One region of the Bradyrhizobium sp. SZCCHNR2028 genome, then DNA from elsewhere that is predicted to be linked to it. Evidence: predicted binding sites of a transcription regulator. Region 1 holds the regulator's gene; the other holds the start of a gene.
What was found. The regulator LexA, encoded in region 1, represses DNA repair genes until DNA is damaged. The targets are predictions, from matches to a motif close to TGTTCNNNNTGTGTTCNG.

Region 1 (6,813 bases):
AGTCCCAACTCGCTTGAGGTCCTGACCGACGCGCGCATCGAGCCGGCGATCGCCGAGAGCAATTCGGACGCGCCGATGCAATTCGAGCGCCAGGGCTACTTCGTCCGCGATCCGGATTCGACGCCCGACAAGCTCGTGTTCAACCGCACCATCGGCCTGCGCGACACCTTTGCGAAGGAGGTCGCGAAGGGATGAGATGGGGAGACCGCAGCCGCAGCTCAATTGATCGCTGCGAGGCCGGCCTCGGTCAGCGTTGGCACGCCATCGCTGACCTCCACCAGGCCGCGCTCCGCGAGGAGCGAGAGATCATCGTCGGCGACGGGGGAGAGCGTGAGCCGGTGGGCCTTGATGTCCCGCAACGTCCAGCGCAGGTGGATCGCCGTGTCGAGCGCGAGGTCGGCAAAGGGATCGTCATTGTCATGGTGGTCCATACCCGCATAAGCCCGTGCGGTGCCGAAAGTTCCAATGACGTTCCCGGCACCGGGATTGGATTCTCGTTCCGTTCCGCTAGTCGGATTCCCCGTGGTTTCGCTAGCCTCCATGCCCGTGAAGTAACGGGTGGTGTGGGCAATGGCGGAGCCGGTCAGGCCGCCGGGAGGGCGTCGCGGGATCGCGGGCGCGATGGCCGATGTCTGGCCGCCGCGCGGCGCGCTGGCCGGCGGCTGGCCCGCGATCGGGGCCGGCGCGTCGTCGGCATTCGCCGCCCGCCTGAAGAGCTGGGCGGTCGAGGAGGCCGGGGCAGGCCGGCTGCTGCCCTGGGTGCCGGTGGCGTTCGGGGCCGGCATCGCGCTGTACTTCACCGCCGATCACGAGCCGGTGCTCTGGATCGCCGCCACCACCGCGGCGCTGCTCTGCATCGTCGCCATCATGATGCGGCGGCATCGGATGTTTCCGGTTGCCGTGATGATCGCAGCTGCAGCGTGCGGCTTTGCCGCGGCGACCATCAAGACCGCGCGTGTCGCTCATCCAGTGCTGGCGCGGCCGTTGTATTCGGTGGCGCTGTCCGGCTTCGTCGAGGCGCGCGACATTCGCGAGCGCAGCGATCGGATCGTGCTGCGCGTCGCCGCGATGGAGAGCCAGCGCAGCAGCATCAGCCTCGCGCGCGTGCGGCTCGCGGTGCGTAAGGGCACGGCGCCCGAGGTCGGCAGCTTCGTGCAGCTCAAGGCGCGGCTGCTGCCGCCGATGGCCCCGGTGCGGCCGGGATCCTACGACTTCGCGCGCGACATGTTCTTCCAGGGCATCGGCGCCTCCGGCTTCGTGATGGGCGCGATCACGACGGCGACGCCGCCGCAGGCCGCCGGCTTCGGCCTGGGCTATGCGGCGGCCATGCAGGGCCTGCGCGATGCGATCGACGCACGCATCCGCGCCCGTCTGACGGGCGATGAGCGCGCCATCGCCACCGCGCTGCTGACCGGCCGGCGCGACGCCATCACGCCCGATGTCAACGATGCGATGTTCGTCTCCGGCCTCGGCCACGTGCTGTCGATCTCAGGCTATCACATGGCCGTCGTCGCCGGCGTCGTGTTCTTCGCCGTGCGCGCGCTGCTTGCGCTGATCCCCGGCCTCACTATCAGCCATCCGATCAAGAAATGGGCGGCCGCGGCGGCGCTGGTCGCGGCGGCGTTCTACCTGCTGCTGTCGGGCGCGGAGGTCGCGACGCAGAGATCGTTCTTCATGACGGCCGTGGTGCTGATCGCGGTCATGGTCGATCGCCGCGCCGTCACCTTCCGCACGCTCGCGGTCGCGGCGATGATCGTGCTGATCGCAGCACCCGAAGCGCTGGTGCATCCGAGCTTCCAGATGTCGTTCGCGGCGACGCTCGGCCTGGTCGCGCTGGTGCAGTTCGGCCTGCCCAAACTGTTTGCGACGCCGGACAGCTCCACGACGCAGCGCATCGCGCTGTGGGGCGGCCGCGAGCTCGCGATGCTGCTGCTGGCCTCGCTGATCGCGGGGCTTGCGACCACGCCCTATGCCGCGTTCCACTTCCATCGCGTCACGCCCTATGGCGTGCTCGCCAATCTCGCGGCGATGCCGGTGGTTTCGGTGCTGGTGATGCCCGCCGGACTGCTCGGCCTGCTGGCGGCGCCGTTCGGGCTCGACGGTCCCTGGTGGACGCTGATGGGCCTCGGCATCGACTGGATGATCGCGGTGACGCGCTGGGTGGCGGCGCTGCCTGGCGCGGTCGGGCGCATCCCGGGCTTCGGCATCGGTCCGCTGATCCTGGCCAGCCTCGGCGTCATCCTGATCGGCCTGCTGCGCACACCGCTGCGCTGGTCGGGTGCCGTCGGGCTCGTGGTGGCCACCGCGTGGGCCGCCACGACGCCGTTGCCCCACGTGCTGATCGCCGGCGATGGGCGCGCGGTGGCGGTGCGCGGCCGTGACGGGCGCCTGCATGTGATGCGCACCGGCAAGGACGTGTTCGCCACCAAGGAGTGGCTCGCGGCCGACGCCGATGCCCGGCTGCCGGCGGATTCATCGCTCGCCGATGGCGTCTCCTGCGACGAGGCGGGCTGCGTGGTCGCGATGCTCGACGGCCGATTCGCCGCCTTGACCCTGCGCACCGAGGCGCTCGAAGATGATTGCGCCCGTGCCGCGCTGATCGTCACCGCGCGCGCCGCGCCGTCATCCTGCGCGGCGGCCGTCATCGATCGCCAGCGCCTGCAGCAGCAGGGCGCCTTGATGCTGGTGCAGCGGGGCACCGGCTTCTCCGTCACGCCGGTGCGCGCCGGCGGCACCGACCGCCCGTGGTGGCCGGCGCCCGCCGAGGCCGGCGAGTTCGACACGACGCTGACGCCGCGTGCGCCGGTGTCGCGGCTTCAGGACGCGACGCCGCCGGAGACGGAGCAGGGCGAGCAGGATTGAGCGCCGGACAGCTCGAACGTGCTGAGATGATACAACGTGCTGAGATGATACTCGGTGTCGTCGGGTCCATCGAACAGCGAGGGACCTTCGACCAGCGTGAACGCAGCGCCCGGATATCGTTGCCAGACGGCGATGTCATCAACCGTGACCGTTAGCCATCCGAACGGAAGCATGTAGCGGCCGGGCTCGGTGATCCGGTCGGCCTTGTTCCAATCGATCTTGTTGACCGCGGCGGCAAGCTCCCCCGGCACACAATGCCGGCCGAGGGATGTCGTTCCTATTCGATGCGATGCCGGAGCGTGAGGTTCGCCCGAAAGGACCTTGCGCTTGCAGAAACCAAATCTCCCCCGGCCGAAAGCTCGCTCATGACCGAGAGAAATGCGGACGCGCAGGCGCTCAGGTGATGCTGATGCGGCGAATCGGTGTGGCCTGCGAAGCCGGAACGTCCTCCGCCACGCCCGGGCGGCGCTCGGCCGGCTGCTTGCTGACCGGCAATTGTAGCACGGTGACGCGCTGGCCCTCGCAGAGCTGGGTCACCAGCACGTGGCGGCCGTCGGCGAATTCGATCGCGTCGTGATGGCGATCGGGGATGTGCGTCTCGATGCTGTTGAACTTCGCGACGCGCTCGCGGATCGTCCGGGTCCAGAGCCAGCGGCTGTCGTAGCGGACGTCCTCGACAAATGCCAACTCGGTGCCGGGCAGCATGCAGACGGCGACGGTCGGCTCGCTCTCGAGGGCGAAGCCGCGGGTGGCGGTGCCGCGAAACGTCGTCGAGATCAACGTCTCGCCGACCTTGGCGGGACGGGACGCAACCGCATGGAGGCTGTAGTCACACATCGGATCGCTCCTCGTTGAGAGATAGCCGACCCACGCTCCCCCCGGACAGGCGCAGGCCTCTATCAGAGTGGACATCGATGGTGATGTTAGCGCGCGCTTCACGGCAATTCTGCGCTGATCTGCACCGCGTGCGCCCGCGGGCGATCACAAGCGTTTGAGCATGCCGCGCTGCACATCCTGAGGTGCATTCGCGCGTGACCAATTTCGATCGGCGGCGAAGCGCGTGCGCCCGTCGCCGATCGACCGATCGCGTCCGCGATCAGTACTTGCGATACAGCCCGACCAGCTTGCCTTGGATCTTCACCCGGTTCGGCGGCAGGATGCGGACCTCGTAGGCGGTGTTGGCCGGCTCCAGCGCGATCGATGCGCCGCGGCGGCGGAAGCGCTTCAACGTCGCTTCCTCATCGTCGATCAGCGCTACCACGATGTCGCCGGTGTCGGCGGTCTCGTTGCGCTGGATCAGCGCCATGTCCCCGTCGAGGATGCCGGCATCGACCATGGAGTCGCCGCGCACCTCAAGCGCATAGTGATCGCCGTTGCCGAGCATGTCGGCAGGCACGCTGATGGTGTGGCTGCGCGTCTGTAGCGCCTCGATCGGGGTACCGGCGGCGATGCGGCCCATCACCGGCACTGCGACGGGGCGCTCGCCATCGTCCAGCGCGGGAGTGCTGGTGCGCACCTTGCCGAGATTGCCCTCGATCACCGATGGGGTGAAGCCGCGGCGGTTGTTGGCGGCCTGTGACAGCTCGGGCAGCTTGATCACCTCGATCGCGCGGGCGCGGTTGGGCAGCCGGCGGATGAAGCCGCGCTCCTCGAGCGCCGTGATCAGGCGATGAATGCCGGACTTCGAGCGCAGATCGAGCGCATCCTTCATCTCGTCGAAGGACGGCGGCACGCCGGCTTCCTTGAGCCGCTCGTTGATGAACCGCAGAAGTTCGTACTGTTTGCGCGTCAGCATCTCGACCTGGTCCCCAGTTTGTTGTCGTCCGAGTCCAGGAGCTGCGCCTTGAGCACAAACCGGCTGAGAGCGCCTTGGAGTCGGACCATCATCGCGTCGCCCGCAACATACTAAAAACAAATCATGAACGGACACTATATGTTCGATGTGTGTTCCGCAATCCTTAAATTGTAGTGAACGGACCGGGCTTTGCCGGGGGAAACGGCCTAGCTCGGCAGGCGCAGGATCTCGCACGGGCTGCCGGCGGCGGCCTTCGGCGCAAACGCCCGCCGGATCACCAGCGCCTGCGAGAGCGCGAGATTGCCGAGCAGCGACGAATCCTGCTGGGTCACCGGCGTTGCGATCAGGGTGCCGTCGGCGCGCTCCTCGAGCTGCGCCCGCAGATAGTCCTCGCGCGAATCGTTGGCCCCGAGTTCGCGGCCGAGCAGGGCGGTCTCGCGTGGCATGCGAGCTTCGTCGCGGCCGAGCAGCCGCCGAATCAGCGGCACCAGGAACAGGATGGCGCAGACATAGGACGACACCGGATTGCCGGGCAGTCCGATCACCCTCATGTCGCCGAGCCGTCCGTGCATCATCGGCTTGCCCGGCCGCATCGCGATCTTCCAGAACGCCATCTCGACGCCCTCGGCTTCGAGCGCCTGCTTGACGAGGTCGTGATCGCCGACCGAGGCGCCGCCGGTCGTGATCAGGATGTCGGCCTTGGCCTCGCGCGCCCGCCGGATCCCGGCGATCGTGGCCTCCATCGTATCCGCGGCGATGCCGAGATCGATCGGTGTCGCGCCCTCGCTGCGCACCAGCGCCCGCAGGGCGTAGCCGTTGGAATAGACGATCTGGCCCGGGCCGGGCGTCGAGCCAGGCATCACGAGCTCGTCGCCGGTGGCGAGCAGCGCCACCTTCGGCCGGCGCCGCACCGGCAGTGCCGGATGATTCATGCTGGCCGCCAGCGACAGGTCGCGGTCGCTGAGCCGGCGGCCCGCCTTCAGCAGCACCATGCCCTCATGAAAGTCGACGCCGGCGGGCCGGATGTGCCGGCCCTTGATCGCGGCCTCGGTGATCACGACGTGGCCATCTTCGGCGATCGTGTCCTCCTGGATCACCACCGCGTCGGCGCCCTCAGGGACAACGCCACCAGTGAAGATGCGCGCCGCCTCGCCGGGTCCGACCACGCGATCGAACGGCCGCCCCGCCGCGACCTCGCCGATCACCCTCAGCCGCACCTTGGCCTGGGCTGCGTCCGCCGCGCGCACGGCGTAGCCGTCCATCGCCGACATCGCCTCGGGCGGCTGCGTCCGCAGCGCCGCGAGGTCGCGGGCCAGGATGCGGTGATGGGCCTCGTCCAGCGTCACCAGCTCCTCGGCCAGCGGCTCGGCGCCGGCGAGCACGGCGGACAACGCATCAGACACCGGCATCAGGGCCATGAGAGTTCCTTCGGACGGAGACGGCAGATCGAATGAGTCGCCTTCTAACCGAACGCGCACGGCCCGGCCAAGGGCTCAGGCCGCTTCCTGCCTTCTGATCGTCTGATGTTGGCCGCGTCCGGGCCGCTGCCTCACGACCGCGCGAGAAACCCTGCAATCAGTGCGCAGAAGGTCGACCGCAGTGCCAAGGCGTTGGCCGATGCGCCGTTCCGATTAGCTCCCGCCCCGCGTTCTATCCAGCAGCCGCGCGACAGGCGGCGCGCTCGGTCGTGTGCAGGATATCCGCCACCATGTTCCGCAGCCAGACCGATGCTGCATCACGATCGAGCTGCAGCGGCCAGACCATCGAGACGGCCGGCAGCCGCAGCTTCAACGGCGCGGGACAGAGCGTCAGCCCAAACCGCGGCCCGTAGAGCTTTGCCATCCTGGTCGGTATCGTCGTGATCACCGGTGACGCGGCCACCGTCGCCAGCACGCTGAGGAAATCCGAGGAGGCCGAGACCACGTTGAGCTCGGTCCCGATCTCGTCAAGCGCCGCCTCCAGGCAGCCCTGCAGGCTGTTGGTCAGCGTCACCAGCGCGTGGGGAAGCGACAGATAGTCGGCGAGGCTGATCGGCGTTTTCATCGCGATGCGCTTTGGATTGTAGACGCAGCTCAGAGCCTGCTCGAACAGGAACTGGGATCTGTGCCGCTGTGCGACGGCCTCGAAGCAGCCGACCGCAACATCCAAGGCGCCAT
Region 2 (6,813 bases), on a different contig from region 1:
GGATGGTTTCAGGGCCGTGCGCCTACGGGTGACGGAGCCTGCAAATGTTGTAGCTGGCAGGCTGCAAGGGATCGGTCGACGGCACACCACGGGCGATACACCAAAGGCGATACACCACTGACAATGTGCGGCGACCATTATCGCAACGAACAAACAAATCCGGGGCTGATCAAAAATTTGCTCAGACGTACGACAACCATGATTCTATAACGCAACCCAAAGTTTATGACAATGGTTTGTGGCTTGAAGATGTCGTGAGCGCCGCGTGCTGCGTGATGCGGATCACGCCGGCTTCCATTCGGCCCACTCATTCGCCCGGTCATAGGGGGCTGCGCGAACGGCTCTCGTGGCTCCCTCTGGCATGGCACGAGACAGCGTCCTGGCGGGCGCCGTTTCATCTGTCGCTCGTCATATGGCGGCCGTCGAGCTGTTCGCGCGCCGGCCATTGCTCCGGTCGGAACGCAGGGTGCCATTCCGCCTCAGAAAGCCGCGGCAGATCCGCGGACGCTTCTGTTGCGGAACTTCTGGCCGGACACAGCTTGCGCGCGGCCGAGCATTGCATGTGCATCTGCATCGAAACCGTGCGCCTGCACGCACGATGAGCCGAACAAAAGCAGAAGAGGCGAGGGAACTTCGTTCCTGTCAGGAGAACCCAGGAATGTGCGATCTACGCACGCGTGTAGGAGTTTGGTAGTTTCAAGGGAAAGACCTGACGAGCACGATCGGTCCAACGATCGCGGCGTTGAAGTCGGCGAGGTCTTCGCTGGGAATCCAGTACTCGAGATGCTCGCGGCCGCCGGCCTCACGCACCTCGTAGTTGTCGATGAAGCCTCGCAGGATCGCGAAGCGCAGCACATGGCCGCGGCCGCTCGCCGGCACGTTCCAGTCCCGTGCGATCTTCACGGCATAGTCCTCGGTCAGCACCGGGTAGAAGATCGGCTGCTCCGGAAGGCGCGGCGGAAACGCACGCATGCCCGACGCCTCGATCAAGGCAAGCTCCTTTGGGCCGACGGGGCGCCACAACGTGAGGGTCTGTTCCTTGTTGGATCCGGTCATGCTGGTGCCGAAAATTGGAAGCGGTGTGCGATGCCCGCAGAGAAGGACCAGCAGGATGATAGGGCAAAGCCGAGACGACACTAACAACTTATAATTGAGTCGACGTCTGCCGCAGGCGTGGGAAGCGAGTTAGAGCGCTCGGACAGGCTGGTCGTCATTCGCGCGATCGCCGGTCGGCGGCTGCGCCGTTCGCGCACATGGCTTCCGCCTCCAGCCGGATCAGGATCCTTTCGCGGTCGCCGTCATCCAGCACCCCGTACTTCGCTTCTGGGCGCGCTGATCGGGCAGCGCTCCCTCGCTGCTGCTCGGTGGACTGCGCGCCGGCCCTCGAGTGGCAGGCGTGTCCCCGCGGTTATCAGGGGGGCTGAGAGCGATGATTGTTGAGAAGAACATATTGCGAACAAAGAACGGATGGAGTACATTCACCTCAAGATTGCTGGCCGACCTCGTTAACCGTTTGTCCATCTCGCGAATCCCCGCCATAAGGAGCGCCAATGTCCGCCACCGCCCTGCGTATCGTCGAAGGTTCCTCAATGGATAAGAGTAAGGCGCTCTCTGCTGCGCTGTCCCAGATCGAACGTCAGTTCGGCAAGGGTTCGGTGATGAAGCTGGGCAAGAACGACCGTTCGATGGATGTCGAGACGGTGTCGACCGGCTCGCTCGGGCTCGACATCGCGTTGGGGATCGGCGGGCTGCCAAAAGGGCGGGTGGTCGAGATCTACGGGCCGGAATCATCGGGCAAGACCACCTTGGCGTTGCACACGGTGGCCGAGGCGCAGAAGAAGGGCGGCATCTGCGCCTTCATCGATGCCGAGCACGCGCTCGATCCGGTCTATGCGCGCAAGCTGGGCGTCAACATCGACGAGCTGCTGATCTCGCAGCCGGATACGGGTGAGCAGGCGCTGGAAATCTGCGACACGCTGGTGCGTTCGGGGGCGGTCGACGTGCTGGTCGTCGACTCCGTCGCGGCGCTGGTGCCCAAGGCCGAGCTCGAGGGTGAGATGGGCGAGTCGCTGCCGGGCCTGCAGGCCCGCCTGATGAGCCAGGCGCTGCGCAAGCTGACCGCTTCCATCAACAAATCCCACACCATGGTGATCTTCATCAACCAGATCCGCATGAAGATCGGTGTGATGTATGGCTCGCCGGAAACCACCACGGGCGGCAACGCGCTGAAGTTCTATGCCTCGGTGCGCCTCGACATCCGTCGCATCGGCGCGATCAAGGAGCGCGATGAGGTGATCGGCAACACCACCCGCGTCAAGGTGGTGAAGAACAAGCTGGCGCCGCCGTTCAAGCAGGTCGAGTTCGACATCATGTATGGCGAGGGCGTGTCCAAGATGGGCGAGATCCTCGATCTCGGCGTCAAGGCCGGCATCGTCGAGAAGTCCGGCGCCTGGTTCTCCTACGATAGCCAGCGTCTCGGGCAGGGACGCGAGAATTCGAAATCGTTCCTCAAGGCCAATCCGGACATGACTGCCAAGATCGAAGCCGCGATCCGCCAGAACTCCGGCCTGATCGCCGAGCAGATCCTGGCCGGCAATGCCGAGCGCGACGCCGACGGTGAGGAGCCGGCGGAAGAGTAGGGGTACGGCGGCGGCGGGCGCCGTGGACGTTGAGTTGCCGACGTTCCAGCGCCCGTTTGCAGATGTGTGGTGCTCTGCCGAAATCTGCGGCTGCATTCCCGAATGCAGCGAGAATGCGTCTCTGAGCGCCGGATGCGATCTCCAACGCGAATAGCTGAAGGCGTGCACGCGGACGAGCGGACCGGATCCGCGCGGCGGCACCGGGATTTCCGACGCCGATCCTGGGCGCCGGGAGCCGATCGCGAATATGTTGATAGCGCCCTGAGCCAATCGGGCCGTGCCGGAGCCAACAGCATGACGCGTTTGATTCTAGCGGCCGATGATCCGAGCGCCGGAGCGCTTCGGAGGGGCGGCTTTGCCGACCTGGTGGTGCCAATTCTCCATCGTTTCGTGTGGGGACCGCTGCCATCCGATGCCGAATTATCGGCGTATCTCGTCCAGCGCACCACGCGACGGAAGCGGGGGCATTGGTTGGATTTCGCCTCGCGTAGCGACGTCATGGCGGCCGGCGGGCGGAGTCACAGTTTTCTCGAACTTGTTGACCGCTGCGATAGCGTCGAGCTGTGGATGGGAACCCGTCCGAACGACCAGTTGGTGCTGATCTGGCTCTTGGATTATCTGCGCCATCACGCGGAGATCGCGACGAAGATCGTATTGCGGCATGTCGATGTACCGCTATTCGATGCCCCGGCCGGGCGACTCGCCGGTCGGACCATTGCCGGCGTAGAGCTCGCACGTGAGCATCTCGACCTGGGTCATCTGGCATGGCGGGCGTTTCGGGCGCCGACGCCGCAAGCCTGGTTCGATCTGTTGAAGCAGGATCTCAGTGCACTGCCTCAGCTTCGCCGCTGCGTGCAGGAGATGCTTGATGAGCTTCCCGGTGTTGCGACGGGCCTCGGAGCGTCGGAGCTGAGAATCCTCGAATTGCTGTCAGCCGGCTATCAGCACCCGTTCGACCTGTTGCCGCATCATCGGGATCGCTTTCAACGGCGCGTCTATGACTATTGGGAAGGAGGCACGTTGCTCGACGGTCTGGCGCTCGCGCCGGTGCCTGCAATTTCGGGCCTCGCCGAATCGCCATTCTCGGTCGAGATGCACGACAGCCGTGAACGCCTCGAGCGCTACAGGGCCAGCACGCTGTCGCTGACACCGCTCGGCAAGGCAATCCTCGCCGGCGAGGAGGATTTCAGCAGCCATAATCCGATCTGGCGCTGGTGGGGCGGCACCGAATTGATCAACGCCAATCTCTGGCGTTGGCATGCGGTGCTCATCGCTCCGGATCATGGCACGCCTCACGTCATTGATTGTCGCGAGCCGTGGCGCCCGATCCCTTGGAGCATGCGTGAGGAGGCTTATTCCGCCGCCTGGGCGTAGTCCGCCACCGGCGGGCATGAGCACACCAAATTGCGGTCGCCGTAGACGTTGTCGACGCGGCCGACCGGGCACCAGTACTTGTCGGTGCGCGAGGTGCCCGCGGGGAAGCAGCCCTCGCTGCGCCGGTAGGCCCTGTTCCAATCGTCGTCGGCGATGTCATGCACCGTGTGCGGCGCGTGGCGGAGCGGCGAGGCCTCGATTCCGAAGCGGCCCTGCTCGACCTCGGCGATCTCCTGGCGGATCGCGATCATGGCGTCGCAGAAGCGGTCGAGCTCCGACTTGGACTCCGATTCCGTCGGCTCGATCATCAAGGTGCCCGCCACCGGGAAGCTCATGGTCGGCGCATGGAAGCCGTAGTCGATCAGTCGCTTGGCGATGTCGTCGACGGTGACGCCGCTGCTCTGCTTGAGCGGCCGCGGATCGATGATGCATTCATGCGCGACGCGGCCGCGCTCGTTGCGGTAGAGCACCGGAAAATGCGCATCGAGCCGCGCCGCGACGTAGTTGGCATTGAGGATCGCGATCTCGGTGGCGCGGGTCAGGCCCTCGCCGCCCATCAGCAGCATGTAGATGTAGGAGATGGTCAGGATCGAGGCGGAGCCATACGGCGCCGCCGAGACCGGCCCGATCGGATGCGCGCTCGCGCCATCGGTCGCAGGGTGACCGGGCAGGAAGGGCGCCAGATGCGCCTTCACGCCGATCGGCCCCATGCCCGGGCCGCCGCCGCCATGCGGAATGCAGAACGTCTTGTGCAGGTTGAAATGGCTGACATCGGCGCCGTAATCTCCGGGTCTGGAGAGGCCGACCTGCGCATTGAGGTTGGCGCCGTCGAGATAGACCTGTCCGCCGTGGGCATGGACGATGTCGCAGATGTCGCGGATGTGCTCCTCGAACACGCCATGCGTCGAGGGATAGGTGATCATGATGGCGGCGAGCTTGGCGCTATGCGCTTCCGCCTTGGCCTTGAGATCGGCCAGATCGACATTGCCGCCTGCATCGCAGCCGACCACGACCACCTCCATGCCGGCCATGTGCGCCGAGGCCGGGTTGGTGCCGTGGGCGGAGGAAGGAATCAGGCAGATGGTGCGGTGGCCCTCGCCGCGGGCGGCGTAGTAGCCGCGGATCGCCAGGAGGCCGGCATATTCGCCCTGCGCGCCCGAGTTCGGCTGCAGCGACACGGCATCATAGCCGGAGATCCGGCACAGCCAGTCGGTCAGATCGGCGAACATCGTGTGATAGCCGGCCGCCTGCGCGCGCGGCGCGAACGGGTGCAGGCTGGAAAATTCCGACCACGTCAGTGGAATCATCTCGGTGGTCGCGTTCAGCTTCATCGTGCAGGAGCCGAGCGGGATCATCGCACGATCGAGCGCGAGATCGCGGTCCGCGAGCTTGCGCAGGTAGCGCAGCATCTCGGTCTCGGAGCGATGCGCGTGGAACACCGGATGGGTCAGGTACGGCCGCTGCCGCTTGAGCTCGGCCGGCAGCGCCTCGCGCGCTTCCGCCTCGATCGCCGTGTAGGAGAGTTCGCCGCCGAATGCGCGCCAGACGGCTTCGACGACATCGGCCGTCGTGGTCTCGTCTAGCGCGATCCGCAGCCTGCTGCCGTCGCGGCCGAGATTGATCCGCTCGCCTTCCGCGAGGGCGATGATCGAATCGGACTTGGCGCCGGCCTCGACGGTGACCGTGTCGAAGAAGGTCTCGCTTTCCGGCGCAAAGCCGAGCTTGCGCAGCCCTGCAGCCAGCACCGCGGTCCGCCGATGCGCGGTGCGGGCGATCGCCTTCAGCCCGTCGGGGCCATGATAGACGGCATACATCGCAGCGATCACCGCCAGCAGCACCTGCGCGGTACAGATGTTCGACGTTGCCTTCTCGCGGCGGATGTGCTGCTCGCGGGTCTGCAGCGCCAGCCGATAGGCGGGGGCACCGCGCGAATCGACGGACAGGCCGACGATGCGGCCGGGCAGCGAGCGCTTCAGCGCATCGCGTACCGCCATGTAGGCGGCATGCGGTCCGCCATAGCCCATCGGCACGCCGAAGCGCTGCGCCGAGCCGATCGCGATGTCGGCACCGAGCTCGCCCGGCGAGGCGATCAATGTCAGCGCCAGCAGGTCGGCAGCGAGGATCGCGAGCGCGCCCTTGTCGTGCAGCCGGGCGATCGCGGGGCGCGGATCGCGCAGCGCGCCCGTCGTATCCGGATATTGCAGCAGGCCGCCGAACACCTCGGCGCTGTCCAGATCCTTGGCCGGGTCGCCGACGATCAGCTGCCAGCCGAGCGGCTCGGCGCGGGTGCGCAGCACCGCCAGCGTCTGCGGGTGGACATCCTGATCGACGAAGAACGCCTTGGTCTTGGTCCGTGCCGACCGCTCGGCCAGCGCCATGGCCTCCGCCGCCGCCGTGGCTTCGTCCAGCAGCGAGGCATTGGCGACGTCGAGCCCGGTGAGATCGCAGATCATGGTCTGGAAGTTGAACAGCGCCTCCAGCCGGCCCTGGCTGATCTCCGGCTGATAGGGCGTATAGGCCGTGTACCAGGCCGGGTTCTCCAGGATGTTGCGCTGGATCACCGCCGGCATCAGCGTGCCGGAATAGCCTTGGCCGATCAGCGAGGTGAAGACCTGATTCCGCGCCGCCAGTGCGCGCATATGCGACAACGCTTCGGGCTCGCTCAGCGCCGGCTCGAGGGTGAGCGGCGCCGTCTGCCGGATCGTGCCGGGCAGCGTCTGCGCCATCAGCTCCGCCACGCTCTTGGCGCCGACGGTCTCCAGCATCGCCGCGACGTCGCGGGGAGAAGGACCGATATGGC

Region 2: the regulator LexA is predicted to act here: its motif matches at 1,442-1,459, upstream of recA (recombinase RecA).

The regions. Positions count from the first base shown of each region.
Region 1 is NZ_JAUHJF010000001.1:114,223-121,035, forward strand. It holds gene QX121_RS00545 (glutamine--tRNA ligase/YqeY domain fusion protein) at 1-195, shown strand, start outside; gene QX121_RS00550 (hypothetical protein) at 219-431, opposite strand; gene QX121_RS00555 (ComEC/Rec2 family competence protein) at 571-2,862, shown strand; gene QX121_RS00560 (hypothetical protein) at 2,817-3,035, opposite strand; gene QX121_RS00565 (hypothetical protein) at 3,259-3,699, opposite strand; gene lexA (transcriptional repressor LexA) at 3,959-4,657, opposite strand; gene glp (gephyrin-like molybdotransferase Glp) at 4,864-6,075, opposite strand; gene QX121_RS00580 (LysR family transcriptional regulator) at 6,308-6,813, opposite strand, start outside.
Region 2 is NZ_JAUHJF010000010.1:151,164-157,976, reverse strand. It holds gene QX121_RS17975 (hypothetical protein) at 697-990, opposite strand; gene recA (recombinase RecA) at 1,551-2,639, shown strand; gene QX121_RS17965 (DUF1835 domain-containing protein) at 2,934-4,013, shown strand; gene gcvP (aminomethyl-transferring glycine dehydrogenase) at 3,992-6,813, opposite strand, start outside.